DNA from 2 places in the Thalassotalea sp. Y01 genome. Region 1 is predicted to be linked to the other one. Evidence: predicted binding sites of a transcription regulator. Region 1 holds the regulator's gene; the other holds the start of a gene.
The links. Region 1 encodes FNR, which switches genes on or off when oxygen is low (the NO sensors DNR and NnrR bind a similar motif). Its sites were predicted from a motif close to TTGATCTAGATCAA; they were not measured.
Positions count from the first base shown of each region.

Region 2: a site for FNR is predicted at 3,650-3,663, ahead of ccmA (cytochrome c biogenesis heme-transporting ATPase CcmA). Genes of this name have one in related genera too.

Region 1 covers NZ_JABBXG010000002.1:263,664-271,986, forward strand. The annotation lists gene ccoO (cytochrome-c oxidase, cbb3-type subunit II) at 1-362, shown strand, start outside; gene HII16_RS04045 (CcoQ/FixQ family Cbb3-type cytochrome c oxidase assembly chaperone) at 365-544, shown strand; gene ccoP (cytochrome-c oxidase, cbb3-type subunit III) at 537-1,517, shown strand; gene HII16_RS04055 (FixH family protein) at 1,717-2,199, shown strand; gene HII16_RS04060 (heavy metal translocating P-type ATPase) at 2,202-4,610, shown strand; gene ccoS (cbb3-type cytochrome oxidase assembly protein CcoS) at 4,633-4,860, shown strand; gene HII16_RS04070 (sulfite exporter TauE/SafE family protein) at 4,860-5,522, shown strand; gene fnr (fumarate/nitrate reduction transcriptional regulator Fnr) at 5,576-6,292, shown strand; gene uspE (universal stress protein UspE) at 6,486-7,406, shown strand; gene HII16_RS04085 (NCS2 family permease) at 7,751-8,323, shown strand, end outside.
Region 2 covers NZ_JABBXG010000003.1:200,786-209,108, forward strand. The annotation lists gene HII16_RS05765 (TonB-dependent receptor) at 1-235, opposite strand, end outside; gene ccmE (cytochrome c maturation protein CcmE) at 752-1,213, opposite strand; gene ccmD (heme exporter protein CcmD) at 1,215-1,424, opposite strand; gene HII16_RS05780 (heme ABC transporter permease) at 1,435-2,175, opposite strand; gene ccmB (heme exporter protein CcmB) at 2,177-2,863, opposite strand; gene ccmA (cytochrome c biogenesis heme-transporting ATPase CcmA) at 2,860-3,504, opposite strand; gene HII16_RS05795 (heme lyase CcmF/NrfE family subunit) at 3,875-5,872, shown strand; gene HII16_RS05800 (DsbE family thiol:disulfide interchange protein) at 5,876-6,421, shown strand; gene HII16_RS05805 (cytochrome c-type biogenesis protein) at 6,425-6,904, shown strand; gene ccmI (c-type cytochrome biogenesis protein CcmI) at 6,914-8,206, shown strand; gene HII16_RS05815 (glutathione peroxidase) at 8,241-8,323, shown strand, end outside.

The sequences.
Region 1 (8,323 bases):
AGCGTACCGGTCCTGACTTAGCTCGTGTTGGTGGTCGTTACTCTGATGACTGGCATTATGCGCACTTAATGGATCCACGTTCAGTGGTACCTGAGTCAAACATGCCGTCGTACAAATGGTTAGCTGAAACACCAATCAGCAATAAACTGTCTGCAGATAAGATGAAGTTGTTTAACAACTTAACCAAAAACCGCAGCCACAAAGATGAGAATGGTAACGCCATCCCACTTTACTCGGCTGAGGACATCCAAAATGCAGGTAAAGAGTTTGCCACGACGAAAAGTATTACTGGTAAGGCTAGTCTAACTGAGATGGACGCCCTTATCGCTTATTTACAATCTCTTGGTCACGCGTTGAAATAATTATGGATATAGGCACTATTCGAGGCATATTTACCGTTTTAATTTTTGTAATGTTCATCATCATTGTGTTGTGGGCATACAACAAGAGACGTAAATCATCATTTGATGAAGCCGCTAATTCTATATTCGACGACGAAAAAGATCAGGTGAAAGAGAAACAGGAGACTAATAATAATGTCTAGCTTCTGGAGTGCATGGATAATCGTTCTAACCTTAGGAACCTTGGTTGGTTGCTGGATTCTGTTACGTTGGTGTTTAACAAACTTCGCCGGCGTACCAGAAGGTGAGCCAATGGATCATGAGTTTGACGGTATTCAGGAATTAAACAACCCACTACCTAAGTGGTGGAGTACGTTCTTCTTGGTAACTATTATCTGGGGTTTCGGCTATTTAGCACTATACCCAGGTTTAGGTAACTTCCAAGGTTTATTGGGCTGGAAAAGCTCAAACCAGGACGTAACCAGCCTTGAAGATTCAAAAATGCAAAACGCCACGTCCAAAGAAGCAGGTTTTGCGGTTCAGTATGACCGTGAAGTTGCCGCTGCAGATGAGCGATTCGGTCCAATTTTTGCGAAATACGCCAGCCAGGATATTGCAACCTTGGCGCAAGATAAAGACGCATTAAAAATTGGTCAGCGTTTGTTTTTACAAAACTGTTCACAATGTCACGGTTCGGACGCCAAAGGTACAACCGGCTTCCCTAACCTAACCGACAAAGACTGGTTATACGGTGGCACCCCTGCCGATATCGAGCACTCATTATTATATGGCCGCACAGCCAAAGGTATGATTGCTTGGGAAACCATGGTTGGTGGTGAGCAAGGCGTTAAGGAAGTTGCAGCTTATGTACTTAGCCTTAACCCAGAACGCGCCGATAAAGTTGATGCCGATCTTGCCGCAGCCGGTAAAGATAAATTCGCAATGTGTGCCGCATGTCACGGTGCTAACGGTGAAGGTTCTGACGAAATGGGGATCGCCCTAGGTGCACCTCGTTTGAACGACGGTATTTGGTTATACGGTGGTAGCGAACGTGCGGTTCAAGAATCAATCCGCAATGGTCGTGCCGGTGTAATGCCAGCCTGGAAACATATTCTAGGTGAAGACAAAATCCGCGTTGTAAGCGCATACGTGTACAGCTTGTCGCAAGACAAATAAACTGTTCTAGTAGAACTAAAACCCTGTAAAGCATCGCTCTGCAGGGTTTTATTTTGCCACCAATTTATATTGTTTTGCCCTTTTATAACGATAAACGTAAAAGAATAAATCAATATGAATTGCCTTTTCGTATCATCTATAGAGCAAAATGCTCGGTTACGTTAAAATAGCGCACAGATTTTTAAGGGAAACAGCAGTAATGAAAACTCCTTGGTACAAAGAGCCTTGGGCTTATTTGGTATTTATTCTTCCGCTAAGTGCGGTTGTTGCCGGTATAACGACGTTGATCATCGCCAATACTGATGCCGACACTGTGGTGGTTGATGACTATTACAAAAAAGGTAAAGCGATCAATCAAGATATTCGCAAATTTAAACTTGCCCAAAAATTAGGTGTTCGCTTTGACATTAAAGTCACCAATGACGAATTGGTGCTAAAACCAACCGGTATCGAAAAAAGCTTTCCAATGCTTAATGTCAACTTTTATCACTCTACGCTTGCCGATCGCGACTTTTCGGTAAAACTCACACCGGATGGCAAAGGCTGGATGCGTCAACGCATTAATACCGATATTTCGGGCAAATGGCGTATTGTTGTCACACCGTTTGATAATCAGTGGAAGTTGCAAACCACGTTAGGATTGCCACAACAGCAATTTAGAGAGTTTGAGCTTAGATACTAATTATGTCGCACGCGCATCAGGATTGCTTTCATTGTGGCGAAGTCATTCCGCCAGGTATAGATTTAACCGTTGATATCGACGGTAAACGTGAAGACATGTGTTGCATCGGTTGCCAAGCGGTGGCCGAAACCATTGTCGCCAATGACCTGCAAGATTATTACCGATTTCGCAGTGAGAAAGGCAATAAAATCGATGCCCTTGTACCCGATGCGCTGAAAGACAATCGCTTTATCGATGATGAGAATCTGCAAAGCGAGTTCACCTTTGATATCGATGATCATAAAGAAACCATTCTGTCTATTGATGGCATGAGTTGCGCCGCTTGTGCTTGGCTTATTGAAAAACAGTTATCGCAAAACCCTGGTATTGCCAAGATTCAAGTCAATGCCACCACCCAAAGAGCAACGATTGCTTGGGATAATGCCCGCTTAAAACTGAGCGAAATTCTCACCGCTATCAATAATATTGGCTATCAAGCTCTGCCTTTTAAAGCCAATCAAGTCGAACAAAGTAACAACAAGCAATCCAAAGCCTTTATTCGTCGATTAGGGGTCAGTGGCATATTGACCATGCAGGTTATGATGATCGCTGTCGGCTTATACTTTGGTGCATTCAGTGATTTATCCGAGCATAACTTGACCTACTTACGAGGCACAAGTTTTGTATTAACACTGCCGATTGTCACCTATGGTGCCTTACCGTTTTATCTTGGCGCCATGAGTGCCCTGCGTGCTCGCAGATTATCGATGGACGTGCCGGTTTCGATTGCCATCATTCTCGCCTTTTGTGCCAGCACCTGGGCGACATTCATGCAAACCGGTGAAGTGTATTTTGAATCACTTGCCATGTTCACCTTCTTATTATTGATAGGTAAATTTTTAGAGTTTCGAGCCCGAGCACGTGCTGCGGAAGTGTCAGCCAACTTGTTAAAACTTATGCCCTTGACCGCGACAAAATTGCTCGATGGTCAGGAACTCGTTATAAGCGCAAAACAACTTGTGGTGGGCGATCAGGTTATCGTAAAGCCTGGTGAAACCATTCCTGGAGATGGTGTCGTTATTCATGGCCGCTCCAGTGTTGATGAGTCCATGCTAACAGGTGAACATGCCCCCGTAGCCAAGGCTTTAGGTGCGAATGTTTTTGCCGGCACGGTTAACGGTGATGGCAATATCAATATTGAAATCAATAAAACCAATTCAGACAGTTTTTTGACCAACCTGATTCGACTCAGTGAAAACGCGCAAGCTCATAAACCCGCCATTGCGCAATTGTCTGACCGTATCGCCCAATATTTTGTCGGTATTATCTTGCTTACCGCCATAGGAACCTCGATATTTTGGTCACAACACATGCCATCCGAAGCGTTTTGGATCACCTTGTCGGTCTTGGTGGCTACCTGCCCTTGTGCTTTGTCGTTGGCAACACCAACGGCCTTAACCTGTGGCACCATCCGACTCAACCGAGACGGCATAATGATCAAGTCAGGTCACGTATTAGAAGCAATGCCGAAAGTCGATAGCATAGCGTTTGATAAGACAGGAACCTTGACCAATGGTGAATTCACCTTAGTCGATTGCAAACTGTTGAACGGCAATCTTGATAGCAAACTTGATAAGAATACGATTCTGGCCACCATAGCCGCAATGGAAAGTCATTCTGAGCACCCTATAGCCAAAGCTTTCGCAGCCTATCGTGATTTTAACATCAATGTCGAACATGTCGATATTGTCCCAGGTTGTGGCATTAAAGCCGTACGAAAAAAACAACAGTTGGCCATCGGTAAAGTTAACTGGATTGCCAGCTTTGCTAATGTCGATGAGCAATATAAAGATGCTCAATGCATACTCACCATAAACCAACAAGTGGTGGCGGTACTCTACCTTGATGACGTGATGCGTGACGACACGGTTAACGTCATTAATGCATTACAACAACAGCACACCGAAACTCTGTTGATCAGTGGCGATAACCAGGCTGGCGTGGATAAATTTAATCAAGCATTACAACTCGATGAGCATCACCATACCTGCTCTGCGCAAGATAAATTAACAATCCTTGCAGGTAAACAAGCGCAAGGTAAAACCGTGGCTATGGTTGGTGATGGCGTTAATGACTCGCCGGTATTTGCACAAGCGCATGTTGCTATTGCCATGGGGAGTGGTACCGAAATAGCAAAAAGCGGTGCCGACGTAATTTTGCTCAATAATAAACTGAGCAGTGTTCTCGACTTAATGACCATATCCAGTAAAACGGGTCGTATCATAAAACAGAACTTTGCCTGGGCATTTGCCTATAATGCCATTGTCTTGCCATTGGCGGTTTGTGGTTTTATTACCCCATATATGGCAGTATTAGGTATGTCAGCAAGCTCGATTATTGTCGTTACCAACTCTTTGAGATTGCTAAAATAAATTAACTTTAGGTTATTGATACATGAGCGTCATTTACATCCTAATCCCTATCGCCATCTTATTTACCGCCATTGCCATTTATCTATTCTTTTGGGCGGTAAAAGCTGAACAGTTTGATGATCTGGAAAAGCAAGGTATGAGTATTTTGTTTGACGAAGAGAAAAAACAAACGCCAGGCCAAAAGCCAAGCCAAAAAATGCCAGACGCCGAGTCTCACGCCGACGACAAACCAAACTCAAGCGATAATTAATGACTTTAGATTTTCTCTCTGCCCTATTGATTGGTATTGCCGGTGCGGGGCACTGTATCGCCATGTGTGGTGGTATCTCGTCTATGCTAACCACCACAGGTGATAGCTCAAATCAACTGAGTAAAGCGTTAAGCTATAACCTAGGCCGTATAGCATCTTATACCTTTTTTGGCGCTGTCGCCGGTTTTACGGGCTCCCTAGCGATAAAGTCGATAGGTATCCAAGTTTTATGGTTAAAAGCCATCGCCGCCATTTTCATTATTCTACTTGGTTTGTATATCGCAAGAATGTGGTTTGTATTGACGCATATCGAAACTGCAGGTAAATACCTGTGGCGCTATATTCAACCATTTGCCAAACACTTACTGCCGATAAAGAATGCTAAACAAGCGCTATTACTCGGTGTTATTTGGGGCTGGCTGCCCTGTGGCCTAGTCTATTCTACACTCACATGGGCATTAGCTGCCGGCAGTGCCAGTCAAGGGGCGATGATCATGTTGGCGTTTGGTATCGGTACCTTGCCAGCGTTATTAGTGTTATCAACCAGTGTTCAATCGGTTACCAACCTTATAAGTTCGTTACTTTTTAAGAAAATCAGTGGCATTTTGTTAATCGCCTATGGTGTTTATTCATTGTTTATTGCTCTAAATCAAATATTTTAGTAACCTTACGTTTACTAATGTTATTGACGCATTAACTGGATAAATATCAATTTATGGCAATCTCTATAGCACAAAACATCAAGTGCCAAAACTGCAGTATCAGCGAACTTTGCTTACCGTTTAGCTTGAATGAAAACGAACTAAATTTATTAGACGATATCATTCAACGTAAAAAACCGATTCAAAAGAATACGCAAATTTTTAAAGCTGGCGAACAACTGCAAACCTTGTACGCAATTCGTTCTGGTACCTTTAAAACCTTTATTATTTCCGAACAAGGTGAAGAGCAAATCACCGGCTTTCACTTGGCAGGCGATTTAATGGGCTTTGATGCATTAGCGTCAAGACATCACCCAAGCTTTGCTAAGGCATTAGAAACATCCATGGTGTGTGAAATCCCATTTGAGGTTCTCGATACCTTATCGAATAAGATCCCACGCTTAAAGTCGCAAATGTTAAATCTAATGAGCGATGAAATTCAGTGTAATAATGAGATGTTACTGCTACTAAACCGTAAAAACGCGGAAGAGAAGCTCGCCACATTTTTAGCGAACTACGGTCGTCGCTTAGGCAGTCGTCACTTGTCACCGACGCAATTTAACTTGCCTATGACCCGCAGCGAAATTGGAAACTACATTGGCCTTACCATAGAAACCATTTCTCGGTTGATGACCCGATTCCAAAAAGATGGCTTAATCAAAGTTGAAAATAAGTTGATCTCCATCCTCGACAAAGACGCCCTATTCAAATTGGCTGGCTTAAATAAATAACCCGTTTTTATACCTGTAAGGTGTTGTATTGGTTGATTTAAATCAACACCTTACAGGAAACTTCATTAACAAATTTGTAACATCCTCATTGACCAGTTAAGCTTATCTATAGCGTACTGATCTTTGCCGTCTATGCTGGCTTTATAGCCCAGCAAGGCGTGCTACGAACCACGTTAAGGTTACGAGGCATGTTATGGAAAAATATCAAAATATACTTGCAGTTGTCGATCCCACCACAGAAGAGCAAAAGGCGTTAGCAAGAGCCTGTACTCTAGCCAAGGAAACTGGCGCCCGTATTACCGCGTTATTGGTTATTTATGATTTCTCTTACGAGATGACCACCATGCTGTCTGGAGACGAGCGAGAAGCCATGCGTGAAACCGTGGTAAATGATCGCAGCGTTTGGCTAAAAGAGATCACCGAACAGTATGAAAGCGATATGGACATTAAAGTGATTTGGCATAATCGCCCGTTTGAAGCCGTTTTATCGCAGGTACGAGACCAACAATTCGATGTGGTATTAAAAAGTACCCATGAACACCCTACATTGCAATCGGTTATTTTTACCCCAACAGACTGGCACTTAATTCGAAAATGTTGGGTGCCTCTGTTATTGGTCAAAGATCATCAATGGCCAGAAGGCGGACATATACTTGCCGCCGTCAATGCTGGCAGTGAAGAAGAAGAGCATCAATCACTGAACCGTAAAATCACCGAAGAAGCACAAAATCTTGGCCGCTTGGTCAAAGCTGATGTTCATTTGGTAAACTCTTACCCAGGCACTCCGATTAATATTGCCATTGAAATTCCAGAGTTTGATGCTAATGAATACAATCAAACCATGAAAAACCACCACGCTGATGTAGTGCAGCAACACGCCGACAAATTTAATATCAGCGCTGAGTATTTGCATGTCGAAGAAGGTTTACCTGAAGATGTGATCGAGAAAGTTGCCAACCAAATCGATGCCGAATTGGTGATTTTAGGTACCGTCGGCCGCACGGGGTTATCCGCTGTGCTTATAGGTAATACCGCAGAGCATGTTATCGATCGACTCAATTGTGATTTAATGGCGATAAAACCAGACGGTTATCAATCTCCGTTCCTCGAATAACCATCTTTAACCATTGTTGAGTTAATAGATTGTAGAGCTATTGAATCAGCCAGCACAGCCCGAGCAAGCGCTTGGGCTTTTTTATTGCGTTTTTAAAGGCGGTTTCATTACCGATTGCATTGCCGGATAGATCCTAGTTGCATAGCAAGATCTATCGTTTGTTTTTATATTTCGTCAGAATAGGCGTCAATCTGCAAAAACGAACAAAATAGCTTACAATTTGTAACAAAATTACGTAAAATACCGCGATTTTTAAAACTGGTCAGTCCTTATGTAACAGCGATGTTAACAGCAGTATGACTGGCTACGCAAAAACAATGCATACATCTTCAGGAAACAAACTAATGTTTGAAAAACTATTCAAACTTGCTGAACATGGTACAAATGTAAAGCAAGAGATATTGGCGGGTTTTACTACCTTTCTAACCATGGGTTACATCATTTTTGTAAACCCAAGCATGTTAGCAATGACGGGTATGGACCAAGGCGCGGTATTCGTCGCAACCTGTTTAGCTGCGGCTATCGGTTGTCTCATAATGGGCTTTTATGCCAACTACCCTATTGCGTTAGCACCTGGCATGGGACTCAACGCATTTTTTACCTTTACCGTGGTTCTAGAGTTAGGTTATAGCTGGAATGTTGCCCTTGGTGGTGTATTTATTTCCGGTGTTATATTTACTCTTTTGAGTGCGTTTAAAGTTCGAGAATGGATTATAAATTCAATTCCACATGCACTACGCTTTGGTATTGCCGCAGGTATTGGTATGTTTTTAGCGTTAATTGCGCTTAAAAACGCAGGCATCATCGTCGCGAGCCCTGCAACCTTAGTAACCTTAGGTGACATTACCTCGTTTGGTCCTATGATGGCGGTGTTAGGCTTGTTCCTAATCGTTGGTTTGGTCAGTTTAAACGTTCAT
Region 2 (8,323 bases), on a different contig from region 1:
TTTGTAATACTTGGTCGATTGAGGTTGCACCTGAGGCAAGAATTTCTTCAGCACCAATAACCGTAACCGGACTCGCTGTTTCCATATCGGCGCGCTTGATACGAGAACCGGTAACTTCAATGCGTTCTACATCGGCTGTTTCATTTTCTTCAGCTTTGGTGTTTGCGGAAAACATCGTCGTCGATGCTGCGGCACCAAGCATTAATGCTCTTGTTATTAAATTCTTATTAAACATAATTTACTCCTGGGGATAGATAATGAGCGTTAAAATTTTTATTCGCTCGTTACGTTCGGTCACATCTTATGAGAAATGTGTAACCAAGGAGAATGCTATGTAACACAGCCGCAAGAGCTGTTAATGATATGTTGCATGATGCCTTAAGGTATTGATTGTTATGTTTTTATTTTTATGTTTTGACAGGTGTCATGTGTTGTTGGTTATATATCGAGCAATATGTGTCTGTTGAATAAACGACCAGATGCCATGGTTTTCTCCAATTAAAACAGTAGTTTGTGATAAATTTTCGGAAAACATCCATCTGTAACAGTTTGTAATCAACCATGCTGGCTGTTGCAAACTTGAAACATTTTAAGTCCCTAATTCGCTTTTTTTTTGCGCTTTGCTTGAAGTTTTTTTCTTAACTTGGCACATTATTTGGCCGGATTGAGGTTGTAACTGGTATCAATTGTTGCCATAAAAACAAAAAAGTCCGCATAAGGCGGACTTTATAAAAGACGTAATACGGCGTCTCTAGTTATAAGTTGGCTTTTGGTGATGCTTGCCAACTTTTTCAGCGATTTCTTTTGGCATGTACTCTTCGTCATGTTTAGCCAGTACTTCACTAGCTTCAAGCACCGTTGGTTCTATTAACGTACCTTGTGCAACAATACCCTGCCCCTCACGAAATAGGTCTGGCAAGATGCCATCGTATTTAACTGTGATCATCGGCCCGGTATCAATCAGCTTAAATTGTACTTTTAAACTTTCTGAATCTCTATTCACTGTACCAGCGACAACCAAACCGCCAACACGAATACGTTGCCCGACAACGGGCTTTTCACCGGTATCGTCTTTACCGTTAACGATTTCTGACGGGGTAAAGAACAAATCTATGTTTGTGCTAAGTGCATACAGCGATAAACCGGCAACAATGGCCACACCAGCGAGAATGGAGCTAATAATAGTTAATCTTTTTTTACGACGAGGATTCATACTACATACCTTGTTTACGACGTTCGGCGGCTTGTTTAAGTTTGGCCTCACGTTTGAGTCTTTGCTTAATTTTTTTAAACAAAGCGTTTTGCATACCCATACTGTTGATGGTTAATGCGGTTAGCAATACCGCGCAAAACGCATAAGATAGCCAGACATAAAAGCCATAGCCACCCATATTAAAAAATTCACTTATGCTGTCAAATGCCATGCTATTTCTCCTACTGAGCCTTCATCGCAAGTTCTTTAACCCAAGGGCGCATGGCATTTCGTTCGATAATTTGTGCTCTGAATCGAACGCAAAATAAACTGCCAACCAAAAAGGCGAAGCCGAGAAAACATATCAAAAATGGTATCAGCATATCCGTAGACATCGATGGCTTCTCAAATTTTGAGATGGTTGCCCCTTGATGCAAGGTGTTCCACCATTCAACCGAATAATGAATAATCGGCAAATTAATCACACCAACCAATGCCAATACGCTCGCTGCTTTACCTGCCAGCGCCTTATCATCAAAAGCATTGTGCAAGGCAATCACACCAAAATAGAGGAATAGTAAGATCAGCTCTGATGTTAATCGAGCATCCCATACCCACCATGTGCCCCACATTGGCTTGCCCCAAGCGGCGCCTGTAAATAATGCTATGGCGGTAAATGCCGCACCAATCGGCGCGAGGGCCGCAATAGATGCTTCAGCGAGTTTCAACTGCCAAACCAGACCACACAATGCGGCAATGGCCATACCTAGATAAATGCCCATCGATAACATGGCAGATGGTACATGCAGATAAAAGATGCGAACGCTTTCACCTTGTTGATAATCAGCTGGAGAAAATAGCAAGCCGAATGCCATGCCGACCGTCAATAAAATAATGGCGATAGCCGTCAACCAAGGTGTCAGCTTACCGCAAAAATGGTAGCTGATTTCTGGATTAGCGTATGGGTGTAACCATTTCCACATATTAGTTTGTACTCACTTTCAAAGCGGCGCTTACCGCAAAAGGTGCCAAAGTTAGAGAACCAAAAAACAACGCAGCAATTACTGCCAGTTGGCCATTATAGGGCAAATTCATACTGGCTGCATCAATGGCGTTAGTGGCGAATATAAGTACGGGTATATATAAAGGCAATACCAGTAAACTCAACAACACACCGCCTTTTTTCAAGCCAACGGTCAATGCCACACCGATAGCCCCTAATAAACTTAATACGGGTGTGCCCACCAAAAGGGTTAACATCAATGCGATAAAGCTTTGCTCATGCAAATTCAGTAATACACCGAGTAATGGCGCGATGATAATCAACGGCAGCCCAGTGATCAACCAGTGTGCGGTTATTTTTGCTAAAACTAAGATGAAATTCGGGCACGGGCTTAATAGCATCTGTTCTAACGAACCGTCTTGGTGATCATTTTTAAATAATCGTTCCAGTGACAATAAGGTGGCGAGCAGGGCAGCAACCCAAATAACCCCTGGTGCAATTTTCATTAAGGTATTGCTTGCCGGGCCAATGCCTAACGGAAATAAAGAACAAACAATAATAAAGAACAGCAACGGGTTAACAATGTCGTCGCGATGACGAAAGGCGATGGTTAAATCGCGTTTCAAAATGAGCATAAAGGCAGAGCTATAGGATAATGACATGCTTATTCTCCATAATAGCTGTGCTCTAAGGTGATTTTTTGGTACTGCTCTGACGGCAAACTTAGGTCTTGGTGAGTGGTTAAAATAACACAACCGCCTTTTTCGGCATGGGCTAATAACAACTGTTCCAGTTTTTTAACGCCGTTTTTATCGATTGCCGTAAAAGGTTCATCTAAGATCCAAATACGCGCATTACTTTGCCATAAACGAGCAAGCGCAATGCGGCGATGTTGACCGGCACTTAAATGACCGGCTTTGGCATCTTCAAAGCCATACAAATTGACTTGTTCAAGGGTTTGTTCAGCAAGTTCGGCATCGAGACCGTGCAAGCTCAGATAAAAACGTAAATTTTCTTCACTGGTCATTTCACCTTTAACCCCTGGCAAATGACCTAAAAACAACAAGTCTTGATTGAACTCTTCATTAATGTGGTGGATATCCTCACCAGCGAAACGCACATGGCCCGCATAAGGCATTGATAAACCAGAGAGAATTCGTAACAGGCTGGTTTTACCGGTGCCATTTGCGCCTTCAATCTGAATAATATCGCCGGCACTCACGGAAAAGTTCAAATCTTCAAACAAGATTCGGTCTTCACGAATGCAGGTCAAATTGTCAGCTTGTAGCAAATATGGGGTATTGCTCAAGGGCCACCTGTTGTTCAATAAGTTGTTTATTTTAGTGCCAATTCTACTTCTTTGTGCGTCGCAAAAGAAGACTTTAATAAAAATATTCACTAAAGTTGTTGGCAGAGTTTGTTGCTCAGTTTATTACGAGGCTGAACCAATACAATTAATCTATATCAAATAGGCATTGTTTGTTGTTATCTAGTATATGTGCAACTAGATTTCTTATACGTTATGCTGATTTAAATGGCTTTTTGACGCACTTTGTTAAACATTTTTGCTGCTATTTACGTTTTAATATTGATCGGTGTTGGTATAATGGTTCGATTTTACCCATTTTACTGTGTACCCAATAAGATAGAGTTTGCTTAATGCAATTCTGGAGAAGTGAATGATTCCTGAACTTGGCCTGCTGTCGCTTATCATAGCTATGGCGTTTGCTGTGTGTTTGTCTATAGTCCCTTTGGTGGGCGTGTATGGTCAAAACCAGCGACTTATTAACTATGCCAAACCACTAACAAGCGCAATGTTTTTATTTACGACAATAAGTATTCTGTTGCTCGGCTATTGCTTTGTCGTTGATGATTTTTCAGTAAAGTACGTCGCGGGGCATTCGAACTCGCAGCTTCCTTATTATTTCAAAATTAGTGCCGTATGGGGCGGTCATGAAGGCTCATTATTACTGTGGGTGTTTTCACTGACGGCATGGACCATGGCGGTCGCCAAGTTTTCTAAACATGTCGATCAAGCATTTGTATCCCGTGTTCTTGCGATTATGGGCATGGTTGCGGTTGGCTTTATGGCCTTTACCATCTTCACCTCTAATCCATTTGAACGCTTATTGCCTAACATGCCGATGGAAGGGCGAGACTTAAATCCATTGTTGCAAGATGTTGGCCTTATCATCCATCCGCCTATGTTGTACATGGGCTATGTTGGTTTTTCCGTTGCCTTTGCCTTCGCTATAGCTGCGTTGATGTGTGGCAAAATGGATGCGGCTTGGGCACGTTGGTCACGACCTTGGACATTAGCCGCATGGATGTTTTTAACCATAGGTATCGCGTTGGGCAGTTGGTGGGCGTATTACGAACTTGGCTGGGGTGGCTGGTGGTTCTGGGATCCGGTTGAAAATGCCTCTTTTATGCCGTGGTTAGTTGGCACCGCGTTAATACACTCATTAGCGGTGACCGAAAAACGTGGCGCATTTCGAAATTGGACCGTGTTATTGGCTATCTTTACGTTTAGCTTAAGCTTGCTGGGAACCTTCCTCGTACGTTCTGGCGTACTGACATCGGTGCATTCGTTCGCGGCTGACCCAACGCGAGGTAGCTTTATATTAGTACTGCTAGCGATTGCCGTCGGTTGTTCGTTATTGCTGTACGCAATTCGTGGTACCAATGTTGGCAGTTTCTCGCGCTTTGAATTGGTCTCTCGTGAGACGGCGATTCTGATTTGTAATGTCTTTTTAGTTGCAGCTGCGGTAACCGTGTTACTCGGTACCCTGTATCCATTGATTATTGATGCGCTGGGCATGGGCAAAATATCCGTTGGACCTCCGTATTTTAACGCGGTGTTCGTACCGATAATGTCAACGATGTTTATCTTTATGGGCATTGGGCCTCTGATTCGCTGGAAGAAAGCGAAAAAAGGTGAACTTAGTCGTCAACTTAAGTGGATATCTATCTTTGCGGTATTATTTGGTTTGGCATTTCCAGTGTTATATGGCGGTCAATTTATTAGCTCCGTTGCTTTTGGTATCACGTTAGCGACATGGGTCATGCTGGTCGCCGCGAAAGATTTAAAGAATCAAATTCATATTGGCAAAGGTCAATGGCAGTTCAAGCGCCTTAGTTTGTCACACTTGGGCATGGCGGTTGCGCATATTGGTATTGGCGTTACCATCGTCGGTGTGACCATGGTGTCAACCTATGAACAGGAAAGTAATATCAAGATGTCGCCAGGTACCCGTGTTGAGGTGTCAGGTTACGAGGTAGAGTTCAATGGTGTTAAAGCCGTTGAAGGGCCAAATTATTCAGCGGAACAAGGTCAAATCGCGTTGTATGATGACGGTGAGATGATCGATTTGTTGCAACCAGAACGTCGCACATATCGAGTGCAAACCATGGGCATGACTGAAGCGGCGATTAATCCTGGACTGTTTCGTGATGTTTATGTCGCATTAGGCGATCCACTCGGTGCTGGTGCCTGGGCCGTGCGTGTGCATTACAAACCGTTTGTACGTTGGATATGGCTAGGTGCAATCTTTATGGGCATGGGCGGTATCTTTGCCATGCTGGATAAACGTTATCGTCGCCGTAAGACGAAACGCAGCGAGCAAAAAGTTGTCGACAACGGTGTTGTCAGTGCCGAAGCTGAGGTTGGAGCTTAGTTAATGAAAGTTGTAATTCGCCTGATCCCTTTAGTGTTGTTTTTACTGTTGGGTCTTTTGTTATTCCGTGGTTTGAGTTTAAACCCACAGGATATGCCGTCGGCTTTGGTGGGCAAATCGTTTCCACAGTTTCAGCTCACTAAATTAAAAGATGCTGGACAAACCATGACCTCGGAAAACTTTAATCCGGGCATTAAAATTGTCAATGTTTGGGCCACTTGGTGCCCGTCATGTAAAATTGAGCACCCGTTCTTAGTTAAGTTATCTAAGGATCCTCGCTTTAGTGTGTATGGCATTAATTACAAAGACGAGCGCGGTGCTGCCGTAGAATGGTTGCAGTATTACAAAGACCCTTATCAATTCTCAGTCTACGATGTTGATGGCAAGCTTGGCCTCGATTTAGGCGTCTATGGCGCACCGGAAACTTTTGTGGTCGATCACAATAATATTATCCGTAAGCGTTTTGCTGGTGTACTGGAAAAAAACGTATGGCAACGAGAGTTTCTGCCGTTAATAAATCAAATTGAAATGGAAATGGGCGGTAGTTAAGCAATGAACCGATTATCTATAGCAAAGTCACAATGGATGGCAATACTGACCTTGATATTTGCAGCGATGGCGGCGATGTCAATACAGGCTAGTCCAATCGATACCTATGAGTTTCCTGACGAGGTAATGAAAAAGCGCTTTGCGGAATTGAACTATGAGCTGCGCTGCCCTAAGTGTCAAAATCAAAATCTAGCGGATTCAAATTCACCAATAGCGGCAGACTTACGTAAAGAAGTCTACACCATGTTACTTGATGGTCGCTCAGACAGTGAGATCATGAACTTTATGGTTGAGCGCTATGGTGAGTATGTATTGTATCGCCCAAAAGTAAATGAGCTGACCTACGCTCTTTGGTTTGGTCCGGCGGCGTTTGTATTAATAGGTCTGATCGTGGTGATTTCGCTGTTGCGTAAAAAACAACGCCAAACGAAAGCATTGTCTGCAGAACAACAAAAACAACTTGAAGATATTCTCAAGGACTAAAGGCCCATTATGACAACTTTTTATATTTTTGCTGTATTGCTACTGTTGTTGGCAATTTTGTTTATTTGGCGCCATTTTTTCCAACGCCGTTTATACCAAGCTGACCAATCAAATATGCGCGGTCAAACCAATAAAGATTTGTATTACGAGCACCTAACGGAACTTGAAAAAGATCTGCAAGAAGGCGGCATCGATCAAGAAAACTTCGAATTTTTGAAACAAGAGCTAGATCGATCATTAGTACTGGATATGAATGCCAGTGACAAAGAAGCGGAAGCCAAAGATAAGAAAACATCCTTTGTTTGGCCGGCGATTATGACCGTGTTTGTTGTTGCTTATAGTGTTGTTATGTATGTGCAATATGGCGCCCACGAACAAGTCGAATTGGCACAATCTATGCCAACTGATCATCCTCAAGGTGAGCAGTCGCAAGCTCAGATGATCATAGCTCAATTGCAATCCTTACATAAAGAAGTGCAAGATAATCCGGATAATTCCAATGCATGGTTTCAGTTAGGGCAAATCCTAACCAATGTTGGTGAGTTCGATAGCGCCTTTGTTGCCTTTGGTAAGGTCAATGAGATTGAAGGTGAACAAGCCGATATTTTGGCCTTGCAAGCGCAATCGATATATTACAAAAACAACCGTCAACGCAATGAGCAAGTCGATAACTTATTGGCTAAGGCATTGACCTTAGATCCAAATGATGCGACCACGTTAATGTTGATTGGCATGGATCATTTCCTTAATAACCGTTTCACTCAGGCCTCGCAAAGTTGGCAGCAGATTCTTGACAGTGGTAATGCGGGTAGCAATGCACCTGCACTTATGGAAGCCATAAAAGAAGCGCAAATGCGTGCGGAAGGTGTACCGGTTGCCGGCATGGCAGAAGAAAGCGCGACTATGAACTCTGAGAGCACTGAGCGCTCAGCGAACACAGGTGCTGATGTAGCAGCAATTGCCTTATCGGTCTCTATGTCTGATGAGATCATGTCTCTGATGGCAGACCAAGCCGATAAAACCGTGTTTATTTATGCGGTCGCCAGTAATGGTCCAAGAATGCCATTAGCTGCTGTTAAAGTACGTGCCAGCGATTTACCGTATGTCGTTACCTTGGATGACTCGATGTCTATGAATGGCCAAATGACCTTATCTATGGTCGAGCAAGTTGACGTTTTTGCCGTGATTTCACAATCAGGAACACCTGGCATTAAAGCGGGCGATTATAAAGGCGAAGCCAAACAAATTAATGTTAAAGGTGCAGAGCCATTAAACTTAATCATTGATAGTGTCGTTAAATAACAACAATAAACACTATTAAATAGGGAAGAAAACCATGAAATACCCAATGATTACCAAAACCGCAACCGTGTTTAGCTTAGCGTTTGCGTCACTAACAAGCCAAGCTGCTGATACAGA